One region of the Bradyrhizobium australafricanum genome, then DNA from elsewhere that is predicted to be linked to it. Evidence: predicted binding sites of a transcription regulator. Region 1 holds the regulator's gene; each other region holds the start of a gene.
The links. Region 1 encodes PhoB, which activates phosphate uptake and scavenging genes when phosphate is short. Its sites were predicted from a motif close to TGTCATNNANCTGTCAT; they were not measured.

Region 2: a site for PhoB is predicted at 4,428-4,444, ahead of phnF (phosphonate metabolism transcriptional regulator PhnF). Genes of this name have one in related genera too.
Region 3: a site for PhoB is predicted at 2,708-2,724, ahead of J6525_RS27145 (phospholipase C). Genes of this name have one in related genera too.
Region 4: a site for PhoB is predicted at 4,421-4,437, ahead of J6525_RS11755 (UDP-2,3-diacylglucosamine diphosphatase). Genes of this name have one in related genera too.

Annotation. Positions count from the first base shown of each region.
Region 1 is NZ_JAGKJL010000048.1:39,942-45,740, forward strand. Features, by position in the region: gene J6525_RS32865 (aspartate aminotransferase family protein) at 1-907, opposite strand, end outside; gene J6525_RS32870 (GcrA family cell cycle regulator) at 1,396-1,908, shown strand; gene phoB (phosphate regulon transcriptional regulator PhoB) at 2,152-2,862, opposite strand; gene phoU (phosphate signaling complex protein PhoU) at 3,008-3,724, opposite strand; gene pstB (phosphate ABC transporter ATP-binding protein PstB) at 3,831-4,649, opposite strand; gene pstA (phosphate ABC transporter permease PstA) at 4,646-5,491, opposite strand; gene pstC (phosphate ABC transporter permease subunit PstC) at 5,496-5,799, opposite strand, start outside.
Region 2 is NZ_JAGKJL010000025.1:17,398-23,196, forward strand. Features, by position in the region: gene phnL (phosphonate C-P lyase system protein PhnL) at 1-483, opposite strand, end outside; gene phnK (phosphonate C-P lyase system protein PhnK) at 492-1,289, opposite strand; gene J6525_RS22410 (alpha-D-ribose 1-methylphosphonate 5-phosphate C-P-lyase PhnJ) at 1,282-2,166, opposite strand; gene J6525_RS22415 (carbon-phosphorus lyase complex subunit) at 2,163-3,266, opposite strand; gene phnH (phosphonate C-P lyase system protein PhnH) at 3,270-3,878, opposite strand; gene phnG (phosphonate C-P lyase system protein PhnG) at 3,883-4,344, opposite strand; gene phnF (phosphonate metabolism transcriptional regulator PhnF) at 4,473-5,198, shown strand; gene phnE (phosphonate ABC transporter, permease protein PhnE) at 5,354-5,799, opposite strand, start outside.
Region 3 is NZ_JAGKJL010000034.1:56,050-61,848, forward strand. Features, by position in the region: gene J6525_RS27140 (cytochrome-c peroxidase) at 1-869, opposite strand, end outside; gene J6525_RS27145 (phospholipase C) at 985-2,631, opposite strand; gene J6525_RS27150 (DUF1254 domain-containing protein) at 3,122-4,582, opposite strand; gene J6525_RS27155 (alpha/beta fold hydrolase) at 4,865-5,749, opposite strand; gene hydA (dihydropyrimidinase) at 5,795-5,799, opposite strand, start outside.
Region 4 is NZ_JAGKJL010000010.1:101,623-107,421, forward strand. Features, by position in the region: gene J6525_RS11725 (xanthine dehydrogenase family protein molybdopterin-binding subunit) at 1-622, shown strand, start outside; gene J6525_RS11730 (c-type cytochrome) at 727-1,173, shown strand; gene J6525_RS11735 (CHRD domain-containing protein) at 1,280-1,702, opposite strand; gene J6525_RS11740 (c-type cytochrome) at 1,868-2,797, shown strand; gene J6525_RS11745 (Lrp/AsnC ligand binding domain-containing protein) at 2,919-3,164, opposite strand; gene thiD (bifunctional hydroxymethylpyrimidine kinase/phosphomethylpyrimidine kinase) at 3,360-4,157, shown strand; gene J6525_RS11755 (UDP-2,3-diacylglucosamine diphosphatase) at 4,461-5,273, shown strand; gene J6525_RS11760 (glycosyltransferase family 4 protein) at 5,270-5,799, shown strand, end outside.

The DNA of each region.
Region 1 (5,799 bases):
CATGCTCGAAGAAGCTGGGTTTCAGCATGACGTCGAGCACGGCATTGGCGGCGGCGACCGCGAGCGGATTGCCGCCGAAGGTCGAGCCGTGCGAGCCGGGCGCCATGCCGGCCGCAGCCTGTGCGGTCGCCAGCACCGCGCCGATCGGAAAACCGCCGCCGAGCGCCTTGGCCAGCGACATCACGTCCGGCGTGACGCCGGTGCGCTTGTAGGCGAACAGCTCGCCGGTGCGGCCCATGCCGGTCTGCACCTCGTCGAAGGCGAGCAGCAGGCCGTGCTCGTCGCACAGCGCGCGCAGCGCCTTGAAGAATGCCTGCGGCGCCGAGCGCACGCCGCCCTCGCCCTGCACCGGCTCGATCAGGATGCCGGCGGTGTGCGGACCGATCGCCTTCTTCACCGCCTCGATGTCGCCATGCGGCACCTGATCGAAGCCGTCCATCGGCGGGCCGAAGCCTTCGAGATATTTCGCCGAGCCGGTCGCCGCCAGCGTGCCCAGCGTGCGGCCGTGGAAGGCGCCCTCGAAGGTGATGATGCGGTAGCGCTCGCCATGGCCCTTGGAGAAGTGATAGTGGCGGACCAGCTTGATCACGCCCTCCATCGCCTCCGCGCCGGAATTGCAGAAGAACACGAAGTCGGCAAAGCTCTGCTCGCACAGCCGCGCGGCAAGCACCTCGCCGTCCGGGCTCTTGAACAGGTTCGACATGTGCCAGAGCTTGGTCGCCTGTTCCTGCAGCGCCTTGACCAGATGCGGATGCGCGTGCCCGAGCGCGTTGACCGCGACGCCCGAGGTGAAATCGAGATAGCGGTCGCCGTTGGTTGCGATCAGCCAGGCGCCCTCACCGCGCTCGAAGCCGAGATCGACCCTGGCGAAGACGGGGAGCAGATGCGACGTGGCAGCGTTGGTCATGGCGATCACTGACGGTTTTTAAGCCGACAATTGCCGCTGCGCCTTGACGCCAGCGCAGCAACGGCCAGCTTCGGAAAACAAAACGGCCGCCTTTGCGGGCGGCACGTGGCGGGCATTCTATGCTGCGGTCGGTAAGTGTCAATCGCCACGAAGTGGCCTTCCTGCAATGCGAAACGAGCGCAATCCGGAGCATTCCGGTGCGGTGGAAAAGCCTCATCGCGATGCTTAACTGTGTGGGAACATGTGGACGCACGGCCGCGGACTCTTGCGCCAGAGTCACGCCATATTGTAGCGTTTGGCCTGTCGGGTACGACATCTCGTGCGGCGGTACTGGACCCTCTAAGTAGCCTTCGTGTCTCGCGTAAACGTTCGGGCGCAACACCGTGCCCGGCGAGGGCTAAGGGATTCTGGCCGCAGGGATATTTGTCCAGATTGGCTCGCAGCGCCGCTCCAATGATTGGCCGGCGCTGCGCGAAGGGAAGAATGCGATGACTGTATTGACCTGGTCCGACGATCGCGTCGAGCAGCTGAAGAAACTCTGGGAGTCCGGCCTGTCGGCCAGCCAGATCGCGGCGGAACTTGGCAATGTGACGCGAAACGCCGTGATCGGCAAAGTGCATCGGCTCGGCCTCTCCGGCCGCGCCAAGGCACCCTCCACGGCCGCGCCGCGGCAGCGCAAGGCTCGCCCGGCCCAGCACATGATGCGGGTGGCGCGTCCGGTCTCGCGCGGCAACACCGCGCTGGCGCACGCCTTCGAGGTCGAGATGGAGCCCGATCCGATCTCCTACGACAATGTGGTGCCGATGAGCCAGCGGCTCTCGCTGCTCGAGCTCAACGAGGCCACCTGTCATTGGCCGGTCGGCGATCCCTCGAGCCCGGAATTCTTCTTCTGCGGCGGCAAGGCGCTCGCCGGCCTGCCCTATTGCGCGCATCACTCGCGCGTCGCCTACCAGCCCGCCGCCGATCGCCGCCGGCCGTCGGCGAAACCGCAGATCAAGTGAGCACTCGGGAAAACGACGGAAAACCTCAAAAACAAATCCCCGCGAAAGCGGGGATTTTTTTTGTGTGATCCGTAGCCCGGCTATATCACCAGCGTCGTCCCGGCGCAGGCCGGGACCCATAACCACGAATGGGTGTTGTTAGAAAGCCGTCTGGCCGCGTGCCGATTGCGCTGGCCGCGGCGTATGGGTCCCGGCTTGCGCCGGGACGACGTAGTGTTGCGGTTTATGAATGCCGCATGGCCGTTACGGCTGCGGCTCGGCCTTGGCAAAGCGGTCGTCGAGCGCGTAGCCGGCGCCGCGCACGGTGCGGATCGGATCCTGCTCGCGGCCCGGATTGAGCAGCTTGCGCAAGCGGCCGATATGCACGTCAACGGTGCGCTCATCGATGTAGATGTCGCGGCCCCAGACGCTGTCGAGCAGTTGCTCGCGGCTGAACACGCGGCCGGGATGCTCGAGGAAGAATTCGAGCAGGCGATACTCGGTCGGCCCGAGATCGATCGGACGGCCCGAGCGCGCCACGCGGCGCTTCTCGCGGTCGAGCTCGATGTCGCCGTAGGTCAGCACGGTCGCAAGCCGCTCCGGGCTGGCGCGGCGCAACAGGCCCTTCACCCGCGCCAGCAACTCCGGCACCGAGAACGGCTTGACGATGTAATCGTCCGCGCCGGTGGCAAGCCCGCGCACGCGCTCGCTTTCCTCGCCGCGCGCGGTCAGCATGATGATCGGAAGCTGCTTGGTCTCGGGCCGCGCCCGCAGGCGGCGGCACAGTTCGATGCCGGACAGGCCCGGCAGCATCCAGTCCAGCACCACGAGGTCGGGAACGCGCTCCTTCAGCCTTGTATCCGCATCGTCGCCGCGCCCCACCGTCTCGACATCGTAGCCTTCCGCATCGAGATTGTAGCGCAACAGCGTCGTCAGCGCTTCCTCGTCTTCGACTACCAGAATGCGTGCGCTCATCGGTTTAAGTTCTTTCTCTGTGGTGATCCGTTGCCCAGACGCAAACCGAAACGCTTACTTCCTTGAGCATAGTCCCCGCGGAAACGATTTTTCGCGAGGATCATCCAGTTTCGCTCTTGCCGGTTCCGTGCTTGCCGATCATGCCTCAGTTGCCCGGCACCGTGGTGGCAAAAGTGGTCATGTCGCCCTTCGGGCGCTTGTCGGTGATCTGCTGGCCCTCGATCATGTAGAACACGGTCTCGGCGATATTGGTGGCGTGATCGCCGATCCGCTCGATGTTCTTGGCGCAGAACATCAGATGGATGCAGAACGAGATGTTGCGCGGATCTTCCATCATGTAGGTGAGCAGTTCGCGGAACAGCGAGGTGCAGATCGCATCGACCTCCTCGTCGCCCTTCCAGACGTTCATCGCCGCCGGCAGGTCGTGCGCGGCGTAGGCGTCGAGCACCGACTTGACCTGCGACAGCACGAGGTCGGTCATGTGCTCGAGGCCGCGGATCAACTTCAGCGGCTGGAAATCGCTCTCCAGCGCCGCGACGCGCTTGCCCATGTTCTTGGCGAGGTCGCCGATCCGCTCGAGGTCGGTGGCGACGCGCATCGCGCTGACGATCTCACGCAGGTCGATCGCCATCGGCTGGCGGCGGGCGATCGTCAGCACCGCCCGCTCTTCGATGTTGCGCTGCAGATTGTCGATCTCGATGTCGGCGGCGACCACGCGCTTGCCGAGCGCGACGTCGCGACGGATCAGCGCGTCGACCGACTCGGTAATCATCCGTTCGACCAGGCCGCCCATCTCGGCGACCAGGCGGGTCAACTCCTGCAGGTCGCTGTCGAATGCCTTGGCGGTATGTTCAGAAGCCATCGCTTGTCTCCCTCAACCATGATCCCGGGGATCATGGCTTCGTGTCCTGAATTTTAGCATGACCTGATCGGAAAACCGGTTTCCACTTTTCCGGATCATGCGCCGGTCAACCGAACCGGCCGGTGATGTAGTCCTGGGTGCGCCGATCGCTCGGTGAGGTGAAGATCTTGTTGGTGTCGTCGAACTCGATCAGCTCGCCGAGATACATGAAGGCGGTCTTGTCGGAGACGCGCGCCGCCTGCTGCATGTTGTGGGTGACGATCGCGATCGTGTAGTCCTCGGAGAGCTCCTGGATCAGTTCCTCGACCTTGGCGGTCGAGATCGGGTCGAGCGCCGAGCACGGCTCGTCGAACAGGATCACCTCGGGGCGCACCGCCACGGTGCGCGCGATGCACAGGCGCTGCTGCTGGCCGCCGGAGAGCGACAGGCCGGAGGCGTTCAGCTTGTCCTTGACCTCGTTCCACAGCGCGCCGCCGCGCAGCGCCTTCTCGACCCGGTCGTCCATCTCGGACTTCGATATCTTCTCATAGAGGCGGATGCCGAAGGCGATGTTCTCGTAGATCGTCATCGGGAACGGCGTCGGCTTCTGGAACACCATGCCGACCCGCGCGCGCAGCAAGTTGAGGTCGAGCTTGGGGTCGAGAATGTTGGTCTGGTCCAGCATCAGCTGGCCGACCGCACGCTGGCCCGGATAGAGGTCGTACATCCGGTTGAAGATGCGCAGCAGGGTCGACTTGCCGCAGCCGGACGGGCCGATGAACGCCGTGACGCGGTTGGTGCCGAGCGTCAGGTTGATGTTCTTCAGCGCGTGGTGCTCGCCGTAATAGAAGTTGAGATTGCGCACCGTGACTTTCGGCGGCGCTTCCGGCAGCGGAACCTGCGGAATGTGGCCTGCGGCAGTCGTGGAGACGGAAAGCTCGGTCATTTTGCGGCCCTTTCGGCACCAAGGATACGCGCGCCGATATTCAACGCGAGCACGGTGAATGTGATGAGCAGCGCACCGCTCCACGCCAGCTCTTTCCAGTAGGCGTAGGGGCTCTGCACGAAGTTATTGATGGTCACCGGCAGGTTGGCCATCGTCTTGGTCAGATCCAGGCTGAAGAACTGGTTCGACAGCGCGGTGAACAGCAGCGGCGCGGTCTCGCCGGCGACGCGGGCGGTCGCCAGCAGCACGCCGGTGATCAGCCCCGATCGCGCCGCACGATAAGCGATCCGCTTGATCACCAGCGAACGCGGCAGGCCGAGCGCGGAGGCGGCCTCGCGCAGCGGATTGGGCACCAAGAGCAGCATGTCTTCGGTGGTGCGCAGCACGACCGGGATCACGATCACCGCGAGCGCGAGACTGCCTGCGATCGCCGAGAAGCCGCGCATCGGCACCACCACCGCACCATAGATGAACAGGCCGATGATGATCGAGGGCGCGCTGAGCAGGATGTCGTTGATGAAGCGGATCACCGAGGTCAGCTTGTCGTGCTTGCCGTATTCGGCGAGGTAGGTGCCGGCGAACAGGCCAAGCGGCGCGCCGATGCCGACGCCGATCACGGTCATGATGACCGAGCCGACGATGGCGTTGAGCAGGCCGCCTTCGGTCGAGCCGGGCGGCGGCGTGTTCTGGGTGAACAGCTGCACGCTGAGGCCGGCAAGGCCGTTATAGAGCAGCGTGATCAGGATCAGCGCCAGCCAGGTGACGCCGAACAGCGCGGCGCCGACACAGAGTGCGCGGATGACGATGTCGCTGCGGCGGCGGGATTTGTAGATCGGGTTCATGGCGTTACTTCCCCGCCTTCTTTTCAAGCCGCATCAGCATCAGCCGCGCGCCGGCGAGCACGAAGAAGGTCAGCACGAACAGCAGCAGGCCGAGCAGGATCAGGCCGGACTGGTGCAGGCCGTCGCTCTCGGCGAATTCGCTGGCGATCGCCGCCGAGATCGTGGTGCCCGGCGCGAAGATCGACGACGAGATACGGAACGAGTTGCCGATGATGAAGGTCACCGCCATGGTCTCGCCGAGCGCGCGGCCGAGCGCCAGCATGATGCCGCCGATCACGCCGACGCGGGTGTAGGGGATCACGACGCTG
Region 2 (5,799 bases), on a different contig from region 1:
GACGCGCTGCTGCTCGCCCCCGGAGAAGGTCGAGGGCGGCAAGGTCCACAGTCGCTCCGGAATGTTGAGCCGGCGCAGCAGCTGGCCGGCGCGCGCGCGGGCCTCCTCGCGCGCCACGCCGTTGACGATCAAGGGCTCGGCGACGACGTCGATCGTCGCCACCCGCGGCACGGCGCGCAGGAACTGGCTGACATAGCCGATGGTCGAGCGGCGGATGCTCAGCACCTGGCGCGGCTCGGCGGTGGCGAGGTCGACAACCTTGCCGTGATGGCGGATGCCGATCCGGCCGCTGTCGCAGCGATAGTTGCCGAAGATCATCTTCAGGATGGAGGATTTGCCGGCGCCCGACGGGCCCGACAGCACCACGCACTCACCCGGGTCGGCGTGGAACGAGACGCCGCGCACCACGGGCAGTTCGACGCCGCCCTGCAGATGCATGGTGAAGGTCTTCTCGGCGTTGGCAAGTTCGATCATCGCGGTCATTGGCACGCTCATGGCGGAAGAATCGAGGAAACGAGCAGCTGCGTATAGGGCTCGCGCGGATCGTCGAGCACCTGGTCGGTCAGGCCGGTCTCGATGACGCGCCCGCCCTTCATCACCATCACGCGATGCGAGAGCAACCGCGCCACCGCCAGATCGTGGGTCACGACGATCGCGGCGAGCCCGAGCTCGCTGACGAGGTTGCGCATCAGGTCGAGCAAACGCGCCTGCACCGAGACGTCGAGGCCGCCGGTCGGCTCGTCCATGAACACCAGCCGCGGCTCGGTCACGAGGTTGCGGGCGATCTGCAGCCGCTGCCGCATGCCGCCGGAATAGGTCTTCGGCGCGTCGTCGACGCGGCCGGTATCGATCTCGACCCGCTCCAGCCAGGTCGACGCGGTGTCGCGGATGCGGCCGTAATGATTCCAGCCGACCGCCATCAGCCGCTCGCCGACATTGGCGCCGGCCGAGACGCCCATGCGCAGCCCCTGCGCCGGGTCCTGGTGCACGAAGCCCCAGTCGGTGCGGAACAGGAAGCGCCGCTCGGCCTCGCCGAGTTCAGCGAGATCGCGCAGCACGCCGTCGCGCATCCGGTAGCACACCCGGCCCGCGCTCGGCGCGAGCTGCGCCGAGAGCAGCTGCAGCAGCGTCGACTTGCCCGAGCCGGACTCGCCGACGATCGCCAGCACCTCGCCGGGATAGAGCGCGAACGAGACGTCGCGGCAGGCGGCAAGCCGGCCGTAATTCTTTGCAAGCCCCTCGGCTACCAGCAACGGCTGATCGTTGTCGAGGCTCGAGAGCTCAGACATGCGCCTTCTCCTTGTGCGGCGCCGCGCTCTCGGTGCCGTGATGGCCGGCGGCCTGGCGCTGCTCGCAGAAGTCGGTATCGGAGCAGACGAACATCCGCCCGCCCTTGTCGTCGGTGACGATCTCGTCGAGATAGGAGTTGTCGGCGCCGCACAGCGCGCAGGGCGCGTTGAAGCGGTAGCGCGTGAACGGATGATCCTCGAAATCCAGCGAGACCACCGTGGTGTAGGGCGGGATCGCGTAGATGCGCTTCTCGCGGCCGGCGCCGAACAGCTGCAGCGCCGCGCAATTGTCCATCTTCGGATTGTCGAATTTCGGTGTCGGCGACGGGTCCATCACGTAGCGCGCGTTGACCTTCACCGGATAGGCGTAGGCGGTGGCGATATGGCCGAAGCGCGCGATGTCCTCGTAGAGCTTGACGTGCATCAGCCCGTATTCGGCGAGCGCGTGCATGCGCCGCGTCTCGGTCTCGCGCGGCTCGAGGAAGCGCAGCGGCTCGGGGATCGGCACCTGATAGACCAGCACCTGTCCGGCATGCAGCGACGCCTCGGGAATGCGGTGCCGGGTCTGGATCACGGTCGCGTCCGTGGTCGAGGTCGTGGTCGCGACACCCGCGGTCTTGCCGAAGAACTTGCGGATCGAGATCGCGTTGGTGGTGTCGTCCGAGCCCTGGTCGATCACCTTCAGCACGTCGTCGGGACCGAGGATCGCGGCCGTCACCTGCACGCCCCCGGTGCCCCAGCCATAGGGCATCGGCATCTCGCGGCTCGCAAACGGCACCTGATAGCCGGGGATCGCGATCGCCTTGAGGATCGCGCGGCGGATCATGCGCTTGGTCTGCTCGTCGAGATAGGCGAAATTGTACGTCGGCGCGTTCATTCCGCGGCCTCCTGCATTTCCACCGCTTCGTTGGCTTCCGCGAACTCCTGCCGCAGCTTGCGCAACAGGCCGAGCTCGGACTGGAAGTCGACATAGTGCGGCAGCTTGAGGTGCTCGACGAAGCCGGTCGACTGGACATTGTCGGAGTGCGACATCACGAACTCCTCGTCCTGCGCCGGCGCCGCCGCCTCCTCGCCGAGCTCACGCGCACGCAGCGCGCGATCGACCAGCGCCATCGACATGGTCTTGCGCTCGCTCTGCCCGAAGGCGAGGCCATAGCCGCGGGTGAAGCACGGCGCCTCGGTGGTCGAGCCCTTGAACTGGTTGACCATCTGGCACTCGGTCAATTCGATCGAGCCGAGCGGCACGGCAAAGCCCGCGTCCTCGGCGAAGAACTCGACCTCGACCTCGCCGAAGCGGATCTCGCCGGCGAACGGGTGATTGCGGCCGTAGCCGCGCTGCGTCGAGTAGCCGAGCGCGAGCAGGAAGCCCTCGTCGCCGCGCGCCAGATTCTGCAGCCGCAAATCGCGGTCGACCGGAAAGCTCAGCGGCTCGCGCGTTAGGTCGCCGACCGGCGTGTCGCTATCTGCCTGCGGCGAGGATTCGATCAGGCCATCGCGGCCGAGAATGTCGGTCACCCGCGGCGTGGCTGCCTGCGAGGCGTCCGCGGTTGCCGGCTGCTCCGGCACAAAGCCTTCCGCGAGCTGCGGATCGAGCAGGCGATGGGTGTAGTCGAAGGTCGGCCCCAGGATCTGGCCGCCCGGAACGTCCTTGAAGGTCGAGGAGATCCGCCGCCGCACCTGCATCTCGCCGGTGTTGACCGGCTCGGTGGCGCCAAAGCGCGGCAGCGTGGCGCGGAAGGCACGGACCAGGAAGATCGCCTCGATCATGTCGCCGCGCGCCTGCTTGATCGCGAGCGCCGCGAGCTCGCGGTCGTAGAGCGAACCTTCGGTCATCACGCGGTCGACGCCGAGCGCGAGCTGCTCGGAGATCTGTGCCAGCGTCACCTCGGGTACGTCGCGGTCGCCGCGCCGCTCATGCGCGAGCAGCTGATGGGCGTTCTCGATGGCGCGCTCGCCTCCCTTGACGGCTACATACATCGCTCACACTCCGCTTGCGATCAGCCGCGTGGTGCGCGGGATCGCCACAATGGCATCGTCATGGACCAGCACGACATCGATGCCGCGCGGGAACAGGGCTTCGTTGATCGCAAGCCGCTGGAACAGGTCGCGCGGCTTGAGCATCGCCTGCAGCACGGCGCTGCCGTCGATGCCCGGCCCCTTCAGCTCGAAGGCCGGCCCCTGCGTCAGGCTGTCGACCTGCAGGATCAGTGTTGTCGACCGGTCAGGATTTTCGCTGCTGCCGAATGCGAAGCGATCGAGCGCCGGCAGGCTCGCGGCATCGCCGATCAAAGCGAAGCTCGCGATCGAGGAATCGGTGATCACCGGTGCGCTGGCGTGAAACTTCAGCCAGCGGGCGACGTCAGGCGTCGCCGACATCGCGCCATCGAGCCAGATCGGCGTGTCGTGATCGAACAGCGTCAGCGCGATCGCGGCCGAGCCGCGCATCATGCCGGCCGGTGTTCCGACGCTCGCGGCGACGCGCTGCACGCTGCCCGGGCGCGCCATCGCATCCATCACGGAACGGAAAGTCGACTGCGCCGACAGCACCTTGTCGGCAAAGCCCGCGGGCATTTCGGCAATCGTCGTCATTGCATCATCCCTCACCGCGCACCATCGTGTAGAAATCGACCCGCGTCGCCGCGGTTTCCGCCGCCTTGCGGCCGCGTTCGGCGTTCATGGCGACGCGCAGCGGCGCGATCACCTTGGCCTCCACCTCGCCGGACAGCTCCGCCGACTGCACCATGGCGTCGCACAGTGCGATCATCTGCGCCTTCCGCGCGTCGCGGCCGAGCGTGTAGCCGAAGCCGACCTCGCCGGTCGCAAGCCGCACCGCCGCGCGCGACACCGTCGCCTCGCCGAGATTGAACGGCGCACCGTCGCCGCCGATCCGCCCGCGCATCATCACAAGGCCGTTTTCCGGCTCGCGCAGGTTCTCATGCGCGGGCAACGCGACCGCCGCCAGCCTGCCGGCGATGTCAGCAGCGGCGGCGTGCGCCAGCACCGTCATCGCGGCCTTGCGCTGGGCCTGTTTGCTGTTTGGTCCGGTCGAACTCATGGTCGAACTCATGGGCAAACCTTTGGGCAACCTTGCTTGCATCAAGTTGTCTATGATACTAGACAACTTGATAGCGGAGCGCCATGACTGTTTCGTGACAAACCAAGGATTTCTGGTATCACCGCGCCATGAGCATGCAGGAAAGTTCCGGCGTCGCCTTGTGGCGGCAGGTCGCCGACGGCATCGAGCGCGGCATCGCTGACGGCCGCTTCGCCGCCGGCGAAAAGCTGCCCGGCGAGATGGAGATCGCCGAGACGTACCGGGTCAACCGCCACACCGTGCGGCGGGCGCTCGCCGCATTGGCCGAGCGCGGCCTGGTGCGCGCGGAACGCGGCAGCGGCACCTATGTCGAAGCCCAGCGCCTCGCCTATCCCTTGCGCTCACGCACGCGGTTTTCCGAGATCGTCGGCGCCGGCGGCCACGAGCCGCGCGGCCAGCTGATCGATGCGAGCAGCGACACCGCCAATCGCGAGATCGCACGCGAGCTGGGGCTGAAGATCGGTGCGCCGCTGATCCGGATCGAAGCGGTGCGGCTCGCCGACCGGACGCCGATCTGCGTTTCCACCACCTGGCTGTCGGCCGAGCGGTTTCCCGATGCCGGCAGCGTGTTCGCCAACGTCCGCTCGATGACGAAGCTGCTCGGACATTACGGCGTCAAGGACTACCATCGCGCCTCGACCCGCATCACCGCGGCGATCGTCGATGCGACCGACGCCGCGCGGCTCGACCTGCCGCTGGGACGGCCGGTGCTGGTGGTCGACGCCACTGACGTCGACATGCTGGACCAGCCGCTGGTGACCAAGCGCTCGCGCTTCGCCGCCGAGCGCGTCGAGTTTCTGGTCGAGAACGGCTGACGTGCTTCTGCTCCCTCGCCCCGCTCTTGCGGGGACAGGGTTGGGGTGAGGGGCTGTCTCCGCGAATCCTGGAAGCTGTGAGTCCCCCTCACCCGGAATTTGCGCTGCGCGAAAATTCCGGCCTCCCCCCGCGCGCGGGAGAGGCGAAAGAGAAGCTACACCACGGCGCGCTGGCCGATGATCGCAAAGCGCAGCTTGCTCGAGATGAAGTCGATCGCGGCGACCGCGATCAGGATCATCAGGATCAGGAACGACACCTTCTGCCACTCCAGCACGCGGATCTGCTCGGCGAGCTGCAGCCCGATGCCGCCGGCGCCGACGATGCCGATGATGGTGGCCGAACGGGTGTTCGACTCGATGAAGTAGAGCACCTGCCCGGCGATCACGGGCAGCACCTGCGGCAGCAGGCCGAAGCGGATCTCGTGCAGCGCGTTGCCGCCGGACGCGCGGATGCCCTCGACCTGCTTGCGATCCGCCGCCTCGATCGCCTCCGAGAACAGCTTTCCAAACGCGCCGAAGTCCGACACCATGATCGCGAGCACACCGGCGAACGGGCCGAGACCGACGACGTTGATCCAGACCAGCGCCCAGATCAGCGTAT
Region 3 (5,799 bases), on a different contig from region 1:
GGCAGACCGTCCCGGGTCGGCTGCGACGTGTGGCAGCCGCCGCAATTGGCTTTGTCCGGATCGTTGAACAATTGCAGGCCGCGCAGCTCGCTCTCGTTCAATCGCGCCTTGCCTTCCAGCCAGTAATCGAACTTGCTGGTGTAGGGATGGAAGCTCGGCTCCTCCACCTGATAGCGCGCGACGGCAAACATCGCCTCCGCGACCAGCAGCCGCGTATTGTCGAAGACACCGGCGCCGAACAGCTCGGCGAAGCGCGGCGCGTAGCTCGCCTGGCACAGCTTCTGCGCCACGATCTCGATGCTGCCGCCGTCCATCTCGTTGGGATCGAGCAGCGGGAAGATCGCCTGGTCCTGCAGCGTATCGGCGCGGCCGTCCCAGAACAGTCCGCCCTGCGGCACGATGTTGACCGCCGACGCAGCAGTGCCGGTCGCGACCTTCTTGGCGCGCGGAGCCTGCTGGCCGAGCGCGGCCAGTTGCGCGAAGTCGACGACATTGTCGTCTTCGTCCTTTTCCGGCCCGATGCTGAAATTCGGCTGCCGCTCGAGATAAGTCAGGCTCGGCACGGCGCGTGTCCCTTGCCGGGATTGCGCGGGCCCGCCGAGCATCACCGGCCCATCATTGGGCGGGCCGTAGGCGTGGTCCGGACTGTGACAGGACGCGCATGACAATGCGCCCGACGAGGACAGCGACGCGTCGAAGAAGATCTTCTGGCCGAGCTGCGCCATGGCGGACAGCGGAGCGACAGGCGGACGCCTGAGCTGCACCGGGTGCGGATTGGTCCCCGGAAGTCCCTGCGTCTCGACGGCCGCAACAGTGCCGGCCATGCACAGCAGGCCGGCGCCGAGAAGCCACAAGGTGCGGCCGTTCATGTCAGATCCAGTGTCGTTAGAGCATTCTCGCGCGAACCGGAGACCGGTTCGCGCGAGTAACGCGTCAAGACGGGAAGCAGAGCTTCGATTCTGATTGGATCAGAACCGAAGGGCGTTAGTGATGATGGTGATCATCCGGCGCGCTGACGATGACGGTGCCGGCGGTCGGATCGAGGAACAGCGTGTCCTGCCGGTACTCGTGATCCTGGCCGTGGCCGCGCTCGAAGTCGAACATGTCGGCGATCGATTCGACGTTGTCGTCGAACGAGCCGCCGCCGAGACGCTGGCCGTGCAGCCAGTTGTCCTCGATGAAGCGCACCACGGACGCCTGCGAGATGCGGGTGTGGCTGACGTAATTCCGCTTGGCGAAGGGCGAGATCACCAGGAACGGGACGCGCGTACCGGGACCGCAGCGGCCGTTCACCGGCTGGCCGTTGAGGCCGTTCGGCTGCGTCTGCTTGCCGATACCGCGGCCGCACTGGCCGGGACCGTTGACCTGGTCGGCGGTCGGATCATACGAGGCGCTGATCGGTGCAAGGTGCTGGTGGTCGTACCAGCCGTCGGAGTCGTCATAGGTGATGATGACGGCGGTCTCGCCCCACTCCTTCTGCTTCTGCAGGAAGTTGATCAGCTCGACATTGCCGGCCTGCTCGTCGAGCGGATCGGAGTTGCCGGGATGACCGTCCTGATAGGCCGGCATCTTGATGTAGGAGACGGCCGGGAAGTTGCCGGCCTTCACCGAAGCATAGAAGTCCTCGAGATCGTAGGCGTGATTGGCCGGATCGAGCGTCTTGCTGCCGGGCACGTAAGTGTGTCCGACCGCATTCACCGAGTTCGGCCGCGCATGGGTCGGGTTGGCGGTCGACTTGTAGTACTGGAACCAGGCGTGGTGCGGGATGTAGTCCACGACGGTGCCGTTGACGTTGCTCGAGAACGTGCTGCGGCCGCAGTTGGTGGTGCCGTTGCTGTTCTTGAGCGTCAGGTCGAAGCCGCCCATGAAGCTGCCCCAGCTGATCTGCTCGGCGTTGAGCAGGTCGCCGATGTTCTTGCTGGTCATCAAGACCTGGCTCGTCGTGCTCGAGCAGGCATCGTAGGCAGGGTCGGTATCACCGATCAGCGTCAGGCCGCCCTGGCCGTCGGCGATCGACGATGACGAGCCGACGATGTTCTGCGCGCCGTTGGTCTGGCCGGAGATCACCTCCAGCGCGCCGGGCGTCGACGGACCAAAGGTGTCGGTCCAGCTGTTGTCGCTCATCGCGAAGTTCTGGGCGTAATTCCAGAACGCGGTGACGGTGTTGCCGTCGAAATAGCCCATCACCTGCCCGTTGGTGCCGAAGGCGCCGACGCCGCCGGCGGTGCCGCGACCAGTGAATTTCGGAAACAGGTCTTCCTTGCCGTTGTCGACCGCCTGCTGCTCGGGCGTATAGGCGTGGTTCTGCGACTTGGTGTTGGCCTGGGTGCGGTCGAGGCGGAACGGATTGGTTGCGCCGGTGCCGTTGGCCGGATTGGTGTTCGGGTTGTTGGTCAACAGATTGGCGCTGGCGAGATTGTTGACCTTCGGCGTATGCGGCTTCGCCGTGAACGGAATCGAGCCGGTCGGGTTGGTTGCAACCGGGTAGGTTGCGAAGTAGTGATCGAACGAGCGGTTCTCGTTGAAGATGACGACGAGGTGCTTGATCGGCGTTTGAGTGTGGATGTCGTGCGGATGATGATCGTGGCCGTTATTGCCCTTGTTGTCGTCCTGCGCGGCGGCGCTGCACATCACCGCAGCGGCAGCAACCAGACAGACTCCGACCGTCGAAAGAAATTTGGCTTTCACCGTAGTGCCCCTTTTATTTTTGAAGGATTTATGACGTCGACCTGCGACAAGTTATCCATCGCCGATGACAGCGCTGTGTCGATCGAATGAATGCGACGAATGATGATGCGCGCTGATGTTCACGTCGGCTTGCAGCGAGCGTCGGGGGATCAATCTTTGCGCGCATGGCAGGCGTCAGGCCTCTGACGCAGAGCGGCTATCCGTGGACGCGGCTTCGGTCAGAAGAGAAGACATAGAATTGAGGGGATCGCGTTGAAGATGACGGCAGCAGTCAGCAATCATGTGAACAAGTCATGCACCGCCGGCAATCGCGGCTGCTCACGCCCAAAATAAATCCGCGCCTTCCGGGGATGTGTCCCGAAAAGCGCGGATGCTTGGTCTTGTGGGGGGCCGCGCTTCGGCGCGGGCGCATCCGGCGGATATGAGACCGACGCTAGGACACGCGCATGAAGCCGGGAGGTTTCCACGCCCCTTCGCCTGCCGGCAGAATCGATGGCGGTGTGGTTTTCGGCCAGTACAGTCGCATCACCACATAGACCGGGCCATCCGGCGCCGGCAGCCAGTTTGCCTCCTTGTCCGCTCCCGGAGATTTGCTCTGGACGTAGATCGTCAGCGAACCGTCAGAGCCGCGCTTCATGTGCGGCAGCATCGGCGAGTTGATCAGGTAGCGGTTGATCGGGTTCTTCACCAAAAGCTGCGTCTTGCCGTCATACATCGTAACCGACCAGAAGGCGTTGACCGGCGGCAGCTGCTCCGCCGGGAAGGTAAGCGTGTAGCTCGACTTCGAGCAGTCGAGTTCTTTGCCCTCGGCATCCACTTTGCCCAGAGGATACATGGCCTCCACCGCGTCGTTGCCATAGATGCCGGCCTTTGCGGCTGCCGCGCGCAAGAGCCAGTCGCCATGAAAGAATGCGGCGTCACCGAACGACGCGCTGACGCGCCAGCCGTTGATGTCCTCGCCGAGGCTCGCAACGGTCTCGCTGACCTTGCGCTCGCCCTCCTTCATGCCAAGCAGGATCTCCGCCTTGTCTTCCAGCGACAGGCTGCGGAAATCGAAGCTCTTCCCTGGCCCCACGCCGATCCGCGCCAGTTGCTCGCGGATCCAGCGTTCTTCCGGCAGGGCCGGTGCGAATTGAAGCGTGAAGTCCAGATATTCGAAGAACTCGGTGCGGACGAGATCCTTCTCGAATTTGGGGAAAGAAGGCGCCGGCGCAGGCGCAGGCGCCGGCTGATTCAGGAAGCTGGAGAGCGGCTGCGCCTTGTAGCCGGCCTGAATTTTCTTGACGGCCTCAATATCGGCCGGATCGAACAGCTGGGTCCGGAAGAGTGCCAGGCAGAAATCGCTCGTCGACCGGAACACCCTCTTGATGCCGGCCGGCGTCGTGCCAGTCCATCGCGGGCCGGCGACCAGATAACTTCCCGCATCGCTGCCCGTCGCGCGCGTGCCGACATAGCCAAAATTATACGTATTAAGGTCGTTCAGCTGCAGCGAATAGTAGCGCTTGGGATCGACCGCCGGCACCGAAATGGCGATGGGCTCGGCCCGCAGGTCCAACCACGCAAACGAATACGGCGTGTCGCTGTTGGGCGTGACGATGGCGGTATCTTCGTAGGTGTAAACGCGGGCCTCGTTGACCAGCGTATTGAACGGCGCCTTGTACTGTCCTGACGACTTGTCCACGGCGTATTCGTACATGACGCCATAGGACATCACCATCGGCAGGCCGTAGATGAAGCCGGCCTCGGCGATGTCCTTGGCTTTGAAGAATCCCGGACGCTCGGACTGAGCCCAGGTTGAACTGCTGGCGGTTGCCGTAATCGCCGCCAACGCGGCAGATCGCAGAAAATCGCGCTTCGTCACCCTGTGCGGGCTCTGGGCCGATCGCCTTTGCATCAAACACTCCCATTCCAATATGACGGACGGCAGCGCGCGCCACCGGCCGGGACCTGAGCACGACACCGGCCCCACGCGACACAACCTGCCGCAGACATTTCGCCATCTGAATTGATTTAGATCAATGGTGGGTTTCAGCTGCGTCTTGCGACTGTCACCCTTCCGGAATGCCTGGAAAGTGTAGCTGTCGAGATGAACCTTGAAGGTTTTGCCGCCAGCTACCTTGTCTTCGCTCAACCAGCGGCAATCAGACTATGGCTGCGCCTTAATGAGTCCGGGGGACTAATCCTTCATCCCGGTGATCGAGGCACTGACCGCTCTGGGATCGCGCTGCGGCCAACGGCCGCTCTCGACCTGCGCCAGAAAATCGCCGACGATCCGGTTGTATTCGTCGGGCTCCTCGATGTTGATGGCGTGGCCGCAGTTCGGCATCACCGCGAGCGCGGCCGACGGGATGCTCTGCTTCATCAGGATGCCCGGCAGCAGGCACGGCCAATCCTCATCGCCGGTGATGATCAGCGTCGGCACATTGATGCGCTTCATCTCGTCGACCAGCGTGTAGAGCGAGGGACGCTCCTTCTGCACGCCCTGCTGGGTGTTGGCCGATCCCACCGCCGAATGCTCGGCCAGCATGGTCTTGAACTCGGCGTGGCCGCGCGGGTCCTTGTTCTCGTACTGCACGCGCGTCGGCCCGTAGGCGTAGCGCTCGGCGAACGCCGGCATGCCCTCCTTGCGGATCATGCCCGCGATCACGTCGGCCTCGGCGCGAAACGTCTCGCGCTTGTCGAGCTCGGCGCCGTAACCGCAGCCACCGATGCATAGCGACAGCGCCCGATCAGGGTGACGTAATCCGAAATGCAGCGTCGCAAAGCCGCCCATCGACAGACCAACGATATGCGCCTTCGGCGCGCCGATGTGATCGAGCACCGCCAGGATATCGTCGGCGGCGCGCGCTTGCGAATAGGACGAGACCTGCTCCGGCACATCGGACGGTGGGAAGCCGCGCGCATTGTACGCGATGGTCCGGAAACGCTTGCCGAAGTGCCGCATCTGCGGCTCGTAGCTGCGCAGGTCGCCGGCGAACTCGTGAACCAGGATCACCGGATGCCCCGATCCGGTCTCCTCGAAATAAAGCCGCACTCCGTCGTCTGTCACAGCATAGGGCATGTTGATCTCCCGCCTTCTCTCTTTGCTTGTTACGGGATGGTCGCGTTACG
Region 4 (5,799 bases), on a different contig from region 1:
CGGCGCCGGCGACCTCGAATTCGCCGACGGCCGCATCCGCATCGCCGGCACCGACCGCTCGATCAGCTTTGCCGATCTCGCCAAACGTCCGGGCGGCGATACGTCGAAGATGAACGCCAGCGCGACCTTCGCCAGCGCCGACGGCACCTATCCGAACGGCACCCATCTCGCCGAGGTCGAGATCGATCCCTCAACCGGCATCATTAAGATCATCAGCTACGTCATCGTCGACGATTTCGGCGTCACGCTCAATCCGCTGATGCTGGCGGGCCAGGTTCACGGCGGCGCGATGCAGGGCATCGGGCAGGCGCTGATGGAGCAGGCGGTGTACAGCCCGACCGATGGTCAGCTCGTCACCGGCACGTTCATGGACTATGCGCTGCCGCGCGCCTCCGACGGGCCGTCCTTCGTGTTCGAGACCCATAACGTGCCCTGCACGACCAACCCAATGGGCGTGAAGGGCGCGGGCGAGGCCGGCGCGATCGGCTCGTGCCCGGCGGTCGTCAACGCGATCGTCGAGGGGCTGCATCGCGAGTACAAGATCGACCACATCGACATGCCCGCCACGCCGGAACGGGTCTGGATCGCGATCCGCGAGGCGCAGCGCCGCCATAATCTCTGATAAATTGTCGCAGGCGGAATGAAGATTCCGCCTGCGGTGTTTTGCAAACCAGGCCGGCCGCAGACCCGCGGACCGGGACAGAGCGGAATTGAGGGGTTTTGCCGATGAAGCGGATTGTCGTCGTTGCTGCGGTGCTGGCGTTCGGTGCCGGTGCAGTCGTTGCACAGCAGGATCAAGTCAAGAAGACCCAGGCCATGATGAAGGACAATGGCAAGAATGCGGGTGCGCTGTCGGCGATCATCAAGGGCGAAAAGCCCTACGACCAGGCGACCGTCAATGCTGCGCTGGCCCAGTTCGAGGATACCGCCAAGCAGCTTCCGACGCTGTTCCCCGAGAGCATGAAAGGCGTCAAGCTGGAAGGCGATTACGCCCCTTCGCCGAAAATCTGGGAAGACAAGGCGGGCTTCGCGCAGCAGTCCGCGAGCTTCGCGAAGGTCGTCACCGATGCCAAGGGCAAGATCAAGGACGTCGATACGCTGAAGGCCGAGCTGGGCGTGATCGGCAAGCAGTGCGGCGGCTGCCACGAGACCTATCGCGTCAAGAAGGGCTGATCGCCATTCCATCAACGAAAAGGGCGGACGCTTTAGGGCGTCCGCCCTTTTTTGTGTCGGCCGTTTCTTGTTGGCGTTGCGTCGCGAACGATTACTTCGTCACTTGTTATTTGGTCACCTGGCCGCGGATCTCGCCGCCCGGATTGGCCGCAGTGTGAACGTTGACATAGTACTTGCCGGCGAGCAGATCGGCGGCCTGCGCGTCGGTCAGCGTGGCGCTGCCTTCGACCGGGCTCGACGTCGCGTTCGGAATCGCGACTGCGACACCGGAATTCTTGCCGGCCTCGGCGGGGCCGTGGAAATGCGCGGCAGTGGCCGGACCCGAGAGGCCGGAATAGGTCAGCTTCCAGCTCAGCTTCTTGCTGGCGGCATCGTAGTCGATGTCGGCGGTGCCGGTGGCGGTGCTGGTATTCGGCGGCACTTCGCTCTTGCTATCCAGCTTCGCCGTGAACTTCTCGGCAAAGGCCGGACCGGCGAAGGCGATGGCGGCGCCGAGCGTCAGCGTGGCAAGCAAGGTCTTGTTCGACATGGTTCTCTCCCCTTTGACGGCACAGGATGGTTGCAATCTTCAAACAGCAGCTTTTCGGATTTATTCCCCAAATGATCGTGGGTGCGGCAAATTTGATGCGAGCTTGTCCGACTGGTTGCCATCATACTGGTCCATGAACTGACGCGACCAATGACGGATCGGTGAATGCTGCGACGAATTTTCCTCCTGGCGATTCTGGCCGGCGTAATCGGCTTTGGCGTGTTCTGGTGGCTGACGATCCCCGCGACCGTTGCCGCCGACGCGCTGCCTGCCTATCAGCCTGACCTGGCCAACGGCCTCACAACGTTCAATGCCGGGGGATGTTCCTCCTGCCATGCCGTGCCGAAGCAGGACGACCGCACGAGGCTCGGCGGCGGGCTCGCGATCACCTCGCCGTTCGGTACCTTCTATGCGCCGAACATCTCGCCCGACCCGAACGACGGCATCGGCCGCTGGAGCGAGGCCGATTTCGTCACCGCAGTCATGAAGGGCACTTCGCCATCGGGCGCGCACTATTTCCCGGCGTTTCCGTACCCGTCCTATCAGCACGCCAAGGTCAGCGATGTGCGCGACCTGTTCGCCTATCTGAAGACCTTGCCGCCGGTCGCCGGCAAGGTGCGCGACCACGATTTGCCGTTTCCGTTCAACATCAGGCGCAACGTCGGGGTCTGGAAATTCCTGTTCATGAACGGCAAGCCGTTCATCGCGGATGCAAGCCGCTCGGCGCATTGGTACCGCGGCGCCTATCTCGTCAACAGCTTCGGCCATTGCGCCGAGTGCCACAGCCCGCGCAACGTCCTCGGCGGCATCGTCACCGCGCAGCGCTTCGCCGGTGGTCCGAATCCGGAGGGCGAAGGCTGGGTGCCCAACATCACGCCGAGGGGGATCTCGGACTGGAGTGTGAAGGATATCGCCTATTTTCTCGAGAGCGGCCAGATGCCGGACGGCGATAGCGCCGGTGGGTCGATGGTGCGCGTGATCCGCAACACCTCGCAACTGTCGTCGTCCGACCGCGACGCGATCGCCGAGTACATCAAGTCGCTGCCGCCGGTCGAGGGACCGCCGAAGCCGGTCAAGAAGGAGAAGGAATCGTAAAGCGGGATGGGTTTGGTTGAATCGGCTCGCCGCGGTTTCGGTTCACCTCTCCCAAGGGAGAGGTGAACTTTCGACGCCGTTCAAGCTCGACCTAATCTCATCATGCTCTCGCGGGCGCGTCCTACTTCGCGCCGAACGCCTTGAAGGTGATGATCGTGAGGGTGTCCTGGATGCCCGGGATCACCTGAACCTTCTCGTTGATGAAATGGCCGATGTCGGTGTCGTGGTCGACGTAGAACTTGACCAGGAGGTCGTAGTTGCCCGCGGTGGAATAGATCTCGGACGCAATCTCGGCCTCCGCCAGTGCGTTGGCGACGGTGTAGGACTGGCCGAGCTTGCATTTGATCTGGACGAAGAAAGGAACCATCAAAGTCGTCTCCGGGGATTTCCGCGACTATAGGCCCAAAACGGGCGGCCAAGGCAAGGGGGCGAGGCAAGGGGTCAAGGCGAGGTCAACTTGCGGTAAAGTCAGGCGAACTTGCTGCCGATCGGCGGCCGGGCTAGGACAGGCCATGGTCTCGTTCGTGATGGTCTCATTCGTATCAACCGCCGGTGCTGCAAGATGACGCCGGTCGCGCTCACCATTGCCGGCTCGGACTCCTCGGGCGGGGCGGGCATCCAGGCCGACCTCAAGAGCTTTGCCGCGCTCGGGGTCTATGGCGCCTCCGCGATCACGGCGCTGACCGCGCAGAACACCATGGGGGTCAGCGGCATCTATCCGGTGCCCGCGTCATTCGTCACCGCCCAGATCGATGCAGTGTTCTCCGACCTCGAGGTCGGCGCGGTCAAGATCGGCATGGTGGCGCAGGCCGACACGATCGCTGCGATCGCCGATGGGCTGAGGCGCTGGGCGCCGCGCCATGTCGTGCTCGATCCGGTGATGGTCGCAACCTCCGGTGATCGGCTGCTTGCCGCCGAGGCGGTCGATGCGCTGAAGGTCCTGCTGTTTCCGCTGGCCTCGCTGATCACGCCGAACCTGCCGGAAGTGGCGGCGCTCTTGAACGAGCCGGTTGCCTCAAGCGAGGCCGACGTCGAGCGACAAGGCAGGCGATTGCTGGCGATGGGATGTCGCGCGGTGCTGGTCAAGGGCGGCCACGGCCACGGCGCCGAGAGCATCGACTATCTGATCGACGCCGAGCACAGCATCGCGCTGGCTGCGCCGCGGATTGCGACCGCCAATACGCATGGCACCGGCTGCTCGCTGTCCTCGGCAATCGCAGCAGGGCTCGCGAAGGGCGAGAGCATGGAGACCTCCGTGCGCAACGCCAAGGCCTGGATCACCGAAGCAATCGCCGAAGCCGATCGCTTCGCCGTCGGCCACGGCCATGGGCCGGTGCATCACTTCCACGGATATTACTGACGCTCTTGTAGCCCGGATGGAGCGCAGCGAAATCCGGGACCAGTTCATCCGCGGATGCAGAGCCCCGGATTGCGCTTCGCTCCATCCGGGCTACGCATTCGATCGCTTCGTTGTTCCATCGCGCTGTGCAGGCAACACAACGCCTCTTCCACACAGCCGCGACCGCCGATGTCGCCAGATTGTCGCACGCTGCTGTTATCCGCAGGGCAGGGGCGTGCTGCTGATTCTCGTTAACTGTTTGTGGGGCCTTGGGTCGCGGGGATCGTCATCGCCTTGTCACAGGAATCTGTTAGGTGCACAGGCATGGGAAGTGACTCCTTGAGTGAAGAAAGTCCCGAGCGGCACTTTCGCACTTTGTTTATCTCCGATGTCCATCTCGGAGCCCGCGGTTCGCAAGCCGACCGCCTGCTGGACTTCCTCCGCGCTCACGACGCTGACACGATCTACCTCGTTGGTGATATCGTCGACGGCTGGGCGCTGAAGTCGAACTGGTACTGGCCGCAGACCCATAACGATTTCGTGCAGAAGATGCTGCGCAAGGCGCGCAAGGGCGCCAAGGTGATCTACGTCCCGGGCAACCACGACGAGTTCCTGCGCAAATATTACGGCACGCATTTCGGCGGCATCGACGTGGTGGAGAACACCGTTCACACCGGCGCCGACGGCAAGCGCTACCTCGTGATCCACGGCGACATTTTCGATCTCGTGGTGCAGAACGCGCGCTGGCTCGCCCATCTCGGCGACAAGGCCTACGACTTCGCGATCCAGATGAATCGCTTCGTCAACTTCTTCCGCAAGATGTTCGGCGTGCCGTACTGGTCGCTGTCGCAATGGGCCAAGCTGAAGGTCAAGAAGGCGGTGAACTATATTGGCGCGTTCGAGGCGACGCTTGCCGGCGAGGCGCGGCGCCACGGCTGCGACGGCGTGATCTGCGGCCACATCCACTACGCGACGATTCATGACGAGCACGGCATCCGCTACATGAATTGCGGCGACTGGGTGGAGAGCTGCACCGCGCTCGCCGAGCATGAGGACGGCCATTTCGAGATCATCACCTGGACCGACCCGGTGCGCCGGATCGCGCCGGTTCCGCGAGTGACGGCACGCGCTGCATGACGCATATCCTGGTCGCGACCGATGCGTGGCATCCCCAGGTCAACGGGGTTGTCCGCACGCTGACCATGATGGCACAGGCGGCGAAATCGCTCGGCGTCGAGGTGAGCTTCCTGACGCCGGACGAGTTCCGCACCTTCGCGATGCCGAGCTATCGCGATCTCCGGCTGGCGCTGCCCTACCGGGCCAAGGTCGCAAGTCTGATCGAGGCGGCGAGGCCCGACAGCATCCATATCGCGACCGAGGGCCCGATCGGGCTTGCGGTGCGCCGCTATTGCCGCAAGCGCGGCCTGCCGTTCACGACGAGCTTCCATACCCGCTTCCCCGAATACGTCTCGGCGCGGACGCCTGTCCCGGAAGCCTGGGTGTGGCGGGCGCTGCGCTGGTTCCACCGGCCGAGCCGGGCGGTGATGGCGGCGACCCCGGCGCTGGCAGCCGAGTTGCGTCAGCGCGGCTTCCGCAACGTGGTGCTGTGGTCGCGCGGCGTCGATACTGCGCTGTTCCATCCGCGCGACGTCGATCTCTGCCT